2 regions of the Enterobacter hormaechei subsp. xiangfangensis genome follow, and region 2 is predicted to be linked to the other one. Evidence: predicted binding sites of a transcription regulator. Region 2 holds the regulator's gene; the other holds the start of a gene.
What was found. Region 2 encodes PurR, which represses purine synthesis genes. Its sites were predicted from a motif close to CANGCAAACGTTTGCNTG; they were not measured.

Region 1: the regulator PurR is predicted to act here: its motif matches at 2,609-2,626, upstream of gltS (sodium/glutamate symporter).

Annotation. Positions count from the first base shown of each region.
Region 1 is NZ_CP017183.1:102,792-107,667, forward strand. Features, by position in the region: gene BFV63_RS00510 (AsmA family protein) at 1-1,047, opposite strand, end outside; gene xanP (xanthine/proton symporter XanP) at 1,166-2,557, opposite strand; gene gltS (sodium/glutamate symporter) at 2,783-3,985, shown strand; gene recG (ATP-dependent DNA helicase RecG) at 3,989-4,876, opposite strand, start outside.
Region 2 is NZ_CP017183.1:1,992,913-1,997,788, forward strand. Features, by position in the region: gene cfa (cyclopropane fatty acyl phospholipid synthase) at 1-590, opposite strand, end outside; gene punC (purine nucleoside transporter PunC) at 889-2,088, opposite strand; gene punR (DNA-binding transcriptional activator PunR) at 2,201-3,112, shown strand; gene purR (HTH-type transcriptional repressor PurR) at 3,130-4,155, opposite strand; gene cydH (cytochrome bd-I oxidase subunit CydH) at 4,453-4,542, shown strand; gene BFV63_RS09605 (MFS transporter) at 4,704-4,876, shown strand, end outside.

The DNA.
Region 1 (4,876 bases), 1.9 Mb from region 2:
CAGCGCCTGACCCTCGCGCAGCCAGTTGCCGGAGGTGCGCACCATGCCCCCTTCCCAGCGGGAGGTGAACTGACGCAGCGCAATGCCCTGCGGGGAGAATTCCGCGTTCAGGATAGGGTCAAACAGATGCAGCGAGCCGTAGATAAATTCGCTGGCGTTCATGGATAACCGTCCCTCCTGGCTTTGCCAGTCACCTTTACTCAGGGTGAGGTTACGCAGGCTGAGATCGAGGTCGGTTACCGCCCAGTCTGGCCCCTGTAGACGGGCATCGGTCACTTCCAGCCGCCCAATCTGTAACGAAGGCAGGGTGGAGAGAGGGGCGAAGAAATCCAGCAGCGATTTGTCGCTTTGCAGGCGGATCTCATTCAGACGCAGGGTGTTGATAACCCAGCCACCGTCGGCATTACGCAGAGCCGAGCCCGTAAGCGAGCCGCGCGCCATATCGGCACCGATGGTATTCAGCGCCACCTCTTTGCCGTTGAGTTGTCCCTGAATCAGCACGTTGTTGGCCGGTATGCCGTTGAGGGTGAGCGACCCGGCGCTCATCTGGATTTGCGCATTTTTCCCCAGTACGTTCCCCGCCTCGGGCTGCCACGGGCTGACGCCGCCGGTCACCTTTTGCGCACTGAGATCCCACTCCGTATTCGGGCTGTTAAAGGCCATGTTATTCAGTTGCAGACGGTCGGCCTGGAACGGCAGCGGCGCCGTCTGCGGCGATAAATTCAGCGTGCCATCGAACAGGGTGATGGCATCCATATGCAGCGGGTCGGTGATCTGGCGGCTGCTTAAGCCAATATCCACTTTTTTAGCGACCAGCGTGGCCGGTTTGCCATCTCGTCCGAAGGTAACGTTTTCCAGAAGGATGTGAGAAGGGGATGAAAAGCGGTGATCCATCAGGTCAAAGTTGAGCTCGTAATCGGTATTCACCGTGATCCAGCTGCTGACCTGCGATGCGCCCCAGCGGGTCTGGAGCAGAAAATAAAAGGCGAGCACTACAATGAGCAGGGCTACCAGAAGATAGATAAGCAGCTTTCCAATAAATTTCATGGTCTTCCTTCCCGCGAAACGCACATAAGGGTGTTATGCACGATTTATGCGCAATGCTCAAGGCGGGAATGGTGTAAAGAGATGTCACGGCAGGCATTGACAGCCTGCCGTGTGGGGATCAGTTCTTTTCAGGCGGGAAAATGAGATTCAGCACGATAGCGGTAATACCGCCCGCGGCGATGCCGGAAGAGAGCAGGTTTTTCACCCAGTCCGGGGCAAACTGCAAAATCATCGGCTGCTGGGAGACGCCAAGCCCTACGGCGAGAGACAGCGCAATAATCATGATTGCGCGGCGGTTCAGCGGCTCGCGGGAGACGATACGCACGCCGGAGGCCGCGATGGTACCGAACATGACCAGCGTCGCGCCGCCCAGCACCGGCTCGGGAATGTGCTGTACAAATCCGCTTACCGCCGGGAACAGGCCGAGGACCACCAGCATCAGCGCCACCACGAAGCCCACGTAGCGGCTGGCCACGCCGGTCAGCTGGATCACGCCGTTGTTCTGGCCGAAGCAGGAGTTCGGGAAGGTGTTGAACACCGCCGAGACAAACGAGTTCAGTCCGTTCGCCAGCACGCCGCCTTTAAGACGTTTCATGTACAGCGGGCCGGAGACCGGCTGCTCGGACACGTCGGAGGTGGCGGTGATATCGCCAATGGTTTCCAGCGAGGTAATCATAAAGACCAGCATCAGCGGCAGGAGCAGACTCCAGTCAATGCCCAGGCCATAGTAGAGCGGCGTTGGCACGGTAATCAACGCGCTGTTGGTTGGGGTGGTGTTCTCCGGGAGCATACCCAGCGCCCACGCCAGCAGGTAACCGGCCGCCATGGCGATCACCAGCGATGCCACGCGCAGGTACGGGTTACGCTGACGGTTAAGCAGAATAATGATCGCCAGCACCACGCCTGCCAGCAGCAGGTTTTTCGGCGCGCCGAAGGTATGGTCGCTCATTGCCGCGTAGCCGCCCCCGATGGAGGTCAGACCCACCTGAATCAGCGACAGGCCGATAATCATCACCACCACGCCGGAGACCAGCGGGGTAATCACCCGGCGCGCCAGGTGCAGAACGCGGGAGATGAACATCTCTGTGCAGCTTGCCAGCATCAGGGTGCCGAAAAGCGCCGCCATCATCGTCGGGACATCTGCGCCGCCGGTTTTCAGTGCCGTACCGCCCATGATCAGCGGAGCCACAAAGTTAAAGCTGGTGCCCTGAATCGACAGCAAACCTGAACCCACCGGACCCCAGGCTTTAATTTGAATGATGGAGGCCACGCCGGAAGCGAACAGAGACATACTGATGATGTGTTGCGTATCCTGCGCCGGTAACCCTAGCGCCTGGCAAATCAGCAGAGCCGGCGTGATGACCGCAACGAACATCGCCAGCAGGTGCTGGCAGGCGGCAAACAGGGTTTGTGGCAGCGGGGGACGATCTTCAAGGCGGTAAATCAGTTCGCTGTTTTGCTTCTGCGCAATCGGTTGCGCATCAGCAGACTCCAGAGTGTTAACAGACATCGGCGGCAATCCCACGGTGGAAAAGCGGGCATTTTAGCTGACCACCTGGTAAAAGCAAACGATTGCCAGCAAAAAAAAGAGAGAAAATCTGCCGGTGTGAGCAGCTTTTCTACAACGAACAGGAAAAAAAAATTACACTTTTCGCGCCGGCGGCTCATGACGAGCATCACCCGGCCCAGGATAACGCCGCGTGTGTATGGAATACGCGCATAACAGGAGCCTTTTATGATTCATCTCGATACGTTGTCGACCCTTGTTGCCGCAACGCTGGTTCTTCTGCTTGGTCGCAAGCTGGTACACAGTGTTTCCTTTCTGAAAAAGTACACCATTCCTGAACCCGTCGCCGGTGGTTTGCTGGTGGCGCTGGCCCTGCTGGTACTGAAAAAAAGCATGGGCTGGGAAATCGATTTTGATATGTCCCTGAAAGATCCGTTGATGCTGGCCTTCTTTGCCACTATCGGCCTGAACGCTAACCTCGCAAGCCTGCGTTCGGGTGGCAAGGTGCTGGGCGTGTTTCTGATTGTTGTGGTGGGCCTGCTTCTGATGCAAAACGCCATCGGCATCGGTATGGCGTCATTGCTGGGGCTGGATCCGCTGATGGGTCTGCTGGCGGGGTCGATTACCCTGTCAGGTGGCCACGGAACTGGCGCGGCGTGGAGCAAGCTGTTCATCGAACGCTATGGCTTTGAAAACGCAACGGAAGTGGCGATGGCCTGCGCGACCTTTGGCCTGGTGCTTGGCGGGCTGATTGGCGGCCCGGTGGCGCGCTATCTGGTGAAACACTCCACCACGCCGGAAGGCAGGCCAGACGATGAAATGGTGCCGACCGCATTTGAAAAACCGGACGTTGGCCGTAGTATCACCTCGCTGGTGATGATTGAAACCATCGCCATGATTGCTATCTGCCTCACCGTGGGCAAAATCGTTGCGCAATGGCTGGCGGGAACGGCTTTCGAACTGCCAACCTTTGTCTGCGTGCTGTTTATCGGGGTGATCCTGAGCAACGGTCTGGCGCAGATGGGCTTCTACCGCGTCTTTGAGCGCGCAGTGTCCGTGCTGGGGAACGTCAGCCTGTCGCTGTTCCTGGCGATGGCGCTGATGAGCCTCAAGCTGTGGGAACTGGCCTCGCTGGCGCTGCCGATGGTGGCGATCCTGGCGGTACAGGCCGTGTTTATGGCGCTGTATGCCATCTTTGTTACCTGGCGCATGATGGGCAAAAACTATGATGCGGCGGTACTGGCAGCGGGTCACTGTGGGTTTGGACTGGGGGCAACGCCAACGGCCATCGCAAACATGCAGGCGATCACTGAACGGTTCGGTCCGTCGCACATGGCGTTTCTGGTGGTGCCGATGGTGGGGGCATTCTTCATTGATATCGTCAACGCGCTGGTCATTAAGCTCTACCTGATGCTGCCGATGTTTGGCTGATCGTCAGGCGTTGGAATACCGCTCGGTTTCCGGCATCCAGCGTTCAATTAACGCTGCCGCCTGTTCGGGGTAGCGTTCATGAATATGACGTGCAAGGCGTTGTACTTCGGGGATCATGGCCTGATCGCGCAACAAATCCGCCACTTTAAATTCGGCGTTACCCGTCTGACGCGTGCCCAGCAGTTCACCCGGGCCGCGGATCTCCAGATCTTTTTGCGCAATGACGAAGCCGTCATTGCTGTCGCGTAATACCTGCAAACGCATCTGCGCGGTTTTCGACAGCGGGGCTTTGTAGAGCAGCACGCAGTGAGAGGCGATCGCGCCACGGCCCACACGGCCTCGTAGCTGGTGGAGCTGCGCCAGGCCCAGGCGCTCCGGGTTCTCAATAATCATCAGGCTGGAGTTCGGCACGTCCACGCCCACTTCGATAACCGTGGTCGCAACGAGTAAATGCAGTTCACCCTGTTTGAACGACTGCATCACCGCCTGCTTTTCGGCAGGCTTCATGCGCCCGTGAACCAGACCGACGTTCAGCTCCGGCAGGGCGAGCTTTAACTCTTCCCATGTGGCTTCGGCAGCCTGCGCTTCCAGCAGCTCAGACTCTTCAATCAGGGTACAGACCCAGTAAGCCTGACGTCCTTCGTGGGTGCAGGCGTTGCGCACGCGGTCAATGATGTCGCTGCGGCGCGTGTCCGGAATGGCGACCGTTGTCACCGGCGTACGACCCGGGGGGAGTTCGTCGATGGTGGAGGTATCCAGATCGGCATAGGCCGTCATCGCCAGGGTGCGCGGAATCGGCGTGGCGGTCATGATCAGCTGATGCGGGTGGAAGCCCTGTTGCAGACCTTTCTCCCACAACGCCAGACGCTGATGAACACCAAAGCGGTGCTG
Region 2 (4,876 bases):
GTGACGCCGACTACGCTGACGCCGTAATTTTTCGCCATAAACCAGGCAAGACCACCCCAGCCACAGCCGATGTCCAGCACACGCATACCGGGCTGTAACTGCAATTTATCGCAGATCAGTTGCAGCTTATCCTGCTGCGCCTCTTCCAGGGTCGTCGCTTTTTTCCAGTATCCGCAGGAGTACTGCATTAAAGGATCGAGCATACGGCTGAACAAATCGTTGCCAAGGTCGTAATGCTCTTTACCGACGATCCATGCCCGTTTTTTACTTTGCAGATTGAACAGGCGGGCGGAGGCGATACGTAAGGTATCTTTGAAATGACGAGGGAGCTGTTTTTCAAGACCGGCGCGTAATACGCTGGAGAAGAACATATCCAGCCGCTCACACTCCCACCAGCCGTCCATATAGCTTTCACCCAGCCCTAACGATCCCTCCTGTAACACGCGTTTGAAAAAATCGGGATGCTTTATCTGGGGATCGGAGGGGGATGAGCCATTAATCGTAATGCCCGCACGTCCCAACAGTTCACTGACGATCCGGGACCAGTTATCGTCCGGAACGCTGACTTCTTCTATACACGATGAACTCATAGCTTCTCCATCACCTTGCTGTGATCAGAACCTTAAAACAGCGTAGACGCTTTTTTGGTTTGTGAGAAATCTCACGGTAAATGCCCGCGAGGCTAATATCCGACGTAGAACAGAGGAAGGGAGATAACCCTTGCCGAAATGCCTTCCATGGTAAAACGGGAGCGCTCCGGCTCCCGTTAACACTTAATATTTATCGTATTTAATCGAACCAAATTCAGTATAGGCCGCAAAATTTAGTGATTCAACAGAAAATTGTTAGCTACCTAATCACTGGTTTTTAACATAGTTTCCCGCGCAATCAGGCGTGCGACGTTTCGGTTTGTGCATTGTCATTCTGCTCGCGAAGCGCGGAGGACTGCATGCGATAGCCCAATCCCGCCAGCGCAACGGTGATCAGCATCACGCTGGTAGTGGTGAGCAGCGGGGTTGCAATCAACGCAGAGACCACGAGACTTGCCAGGAAGCACAGGCCAAGTTGCAGGGTATTTTGCAGCGCGGCAGCGCGGCCTGTCGCCTGCGGAAATGGACGCAACGCCTGGGCTACAACGATAGGGTAGATGGCCCCGTTAGCGATCGCCATGACGCAGAACGGAATCAAAATTTCTGCAAGCCCGGCGTCGGGAATAAAGCCGACAGCCCAGGTCGCAATCACGCTTAGCGCATACAGCACCAGCAGCCAGGGCAGCATCTGTTGGCCTTCCCATTTTTGCAGCGCGGCGCGACAGCCATAGCCACCCACCAGGAAGGCGATGGTCTGTGGTACATAGCTCAGGCCGATAGCCGCCGGGCTGTAGCCCATGTCATGCAGAATGAACGGCGAACCGGTCAGCCAGGCAAAGAAGCTGGCAGAGCAGGCGGCATAAATCAGCACGTTACCGCGATAGGCTTTCGACCGCAGTAAAGAGGTAAAGGTGATGGGCTTCGCGTCCGGATGCGTCTCTTTTTTATGCGCCGGTTTAAGCCCGAACGCGGGCAGCATCAGGACCAGCGTAATAGCAAAGAGCGTGGCGAAAATGGCCTGCCAGTCGAAATGCGCCAGGATCCAGCTGCCCAGTAACGGGGCAAGCGCCGGCGACAGGCCGACCAGGGGCATAATGGTGGCGAATATGCGGTTAGTGCGCGAGGCGGGGTAGTAATCGGTTACCAGCGCCTGCCAGGTCACCGCAGCGGCACAGACACCGACCGCTTGAATAAAGCGCAGCGCCAGCAGCCAGGCGGCATCGCGGACCCACAGCATGCCCAGACAGCCTGCGGCAAAAATCGCCAGCCCCAACAACAGGACGGGTTTACGGCCAAAACGATCCGAGAGCGGCCCCCACAGCAATTGCGCAAAAGCAAAACCGGCGAGGAACAAACTCAAACTGGCGCTGATGGCGGCGGCAGGGGTTTGCAAATCTTCCTGCATCGCGGCGAACGCGGGCAGATACATATCGGTCGCCAAAAAGCCCAGCACGCTTAAGCCGCCGAGCCAGACTAAAAATCCTTTCCTGGGTTGCACTTTTTTTCTCCTGAGGAGGCAGGTGTACGTTGGCGCAGAGTGTAGGGAGTGCAAAGCGGCTTGTGAAACGCTAATATTTGGCGGGTGCATTCAAAAAATTTGCAGGCTAAAGATGTGGTCAGATTATTCCCTTGAAGTGGTTGATGCCGTGGCGCGTAACGGCAGCTTTACCGGCGCCGCCCAGGAGCTGCATCGCGTTCCCTCGGCGATCAGTTACACGGTGCGTCAGCTGGAAGCGTGGCTGGCGGTGCCGCTGTTCGAGCGGCGTCATCGCGACGTGGAGCTCACGCCTGCCGGAGCGTGGTTTTTGAAGGAAGGGCGGTCTGTCATCAAAAAAATGCAGATCACCCGTGAGCAGTGCCAGCAGATCGCCAACGGCTGGCGCGGGCATCTCGCTATCGCGGTGGATAACATTGTTAAGCCGGAGCGGACCCGGCAGATGATCGTCGATTTCTATCGTCATTTTTCCGACGTCGAACTGCGTGTTTCGCAGGAAGTGTTCAACGGCGTCTGGGATGCGCTGGCGGACGGCAGGGCGGAGATGGCGATTGGTGCAACCCAGGCGATCCCGGTTGGTGGGCGCTACGCGTTTCGCGACATGGGCATGCTGAGCTGGACCTGCGTGGTCGCGCGCGATCACCCGCTGGCAGCGCTGGAAGGGCCGCTGAGCGATGACACATTACGCAACTGGCCCTCGCTGGTGCTGGAAGATACCTCCCGCTCGCTGCCCAAGCGCATTACCTGGTTGCTGGATAATCAGCGCCGCGTGGTCGCGCCGGACTGGGAGTCGTCAGCCACCTGTCTGAGCGCGGGGCTGTGCGTTGGCATGGTGCCGGTGCATTTTGCGCGCCCGCGCATCGACGCGGGAGAGTGGGTGGCTCTGACGCTGGAAAACCCCTTCCCGGATGCCGCATGCTGTCTGACGTGGCAGCAAAACGACGTCTCGCCCGCCATGGCCTGGCTGCTGGATTATCTGGGAGACAGCGAAACGCTGAACCGGGAGTGGTTGCGGGAACCAGCATAGCTGGCCCCGGAAAGTGATTAACGACGGTAGTCGCGGAACGGACCGTCCGCAACGGAACGGCGTTCTATCAGGCGCGGGTGAACTTCAATGGACTGGGACTGTTCACGCTTGTTGACGATCCTGTCCAGCAGCATGTTGAAGGCCGTTTCACCCAGCGAATCTTTCGGCTGGTGAATGGTGGTCAGCGCCGGGGTAAAGAAGCGGGCGTTGCGCACGTTGTCATAGCCGATCACCGAGATATCCTGGGGGACGCGCAGGCCGAGTTCATCTGCCGCGCATAGCGCGCCCATCGCCATGATGTCACCGCCGCAGAACACCGCGGTAGGGCGATGCGGCTGGGAGACGATCTGCTGCATGGCGCGATAGCCTGACTCCGGCTCGAAGTCGCCCTGAACAATCCAGTTTTCCGGCACGGTGATCAGCGCCTCTTCCATCGCTTTCATGAAACCGGCCAGACGGCCAGCACCGGTGTTACGCTCCAGAGGTCCCGGGATCACGCCAATTTCACGATGACCGCGTTCTACCAGATAACGCCCCGCCATGTAGCCGCCTTCAAAGGCGTTATCAATAACGGAGTCGGTGAAGTCTGCGCGCGCCTCGCCCCAGTCCATGACCACCATCGGAATGTGGCGATACTCTTCCAGCATGGAAAGGACCGACTCAGGGTATTCAGAACACATTACCAGAAGACCGTCGACGCGCTTTTGCGCCATCATTGACAGGTAAGCGCGCTGTTTTTCAATGTTGTTCCACGCATTGCCCAGAATCAGGGTATAGCCTTTCTGGAAGCAGTTTTTTTCAACGGCTTCGATGATTTCAGCAAAATAGGCCGCTTCACTGCTGGTGGCCAGCAGGCCAATCGATTTGGTGTGATTAACCTTCAGGCTGCGGGCGACGGCACTTGGCGAGTAGTGCAGTTCTTTGATTGCCGCCCAGACGGCATTACGCGTCTCTTCAGCGACGAAACGCGTTTTGTTAATAACATGTGATACGGTTGTAGTGGAAACGTTTGCGCGTTTTGCTACGTCTTTAATTGTTGCCATTAAATGTCACTCCAGACCATATCCTAAGCTCCTGAAAAAATTGAAGGTAAACGTTTGCCTTCTCTCACCCTTATTACGCAAACATGAGTTGCGACACGCCGGGAAAACGACACAGGACGTCAGGAGGGGGTCAGTGGCCGGTACGCTAATAAATTTAGCGTGGAATTTTGTCCTATCTTGATGAAAAGGGGAAGAGGTAAAGTGGATATCCGTTTAAATCCTGGAAGATTTTTGACCTGAACTGTGTAAAAATGAGCAAGCTCACTTTTCGTAGGGTGAATAAAAGGAGAAAAATTGATGAGTACCGATCTGAAGTTTTCGCTGTTTACCACCATTGTTGTTCTTGCTCTGATTGTTGCCGGTGGTTTAACCGCTGCACTGCACTGATTCAGGCGGAGGGAGAACCTTCTCCCTCTCTTGCCGCTATTGTTACCTCTCCGGCAAAAATCTTTTGCCAAAATGTTAACTTCTCATTTTTTGTGATTGATGTCATGCTTTTGACTTCTTAGTTCTGTGCCGGGTTATGGCACGGTATCCGGAGCCTCTTCATGAAAATCAATTTTCCCCTGCTGGCCCTGGCGATTGGCGCCTTTGGGATTGGCACCACTGAATTCTCCCCGATGGGGTTATTGCCTGTTATCGCCCGGGGGGTAGACGTCTCTATCCCTGCGGCCGGTATGTTAATTAGCGCCTACGCGATCGGCGTGATGGTGGGCGCGCC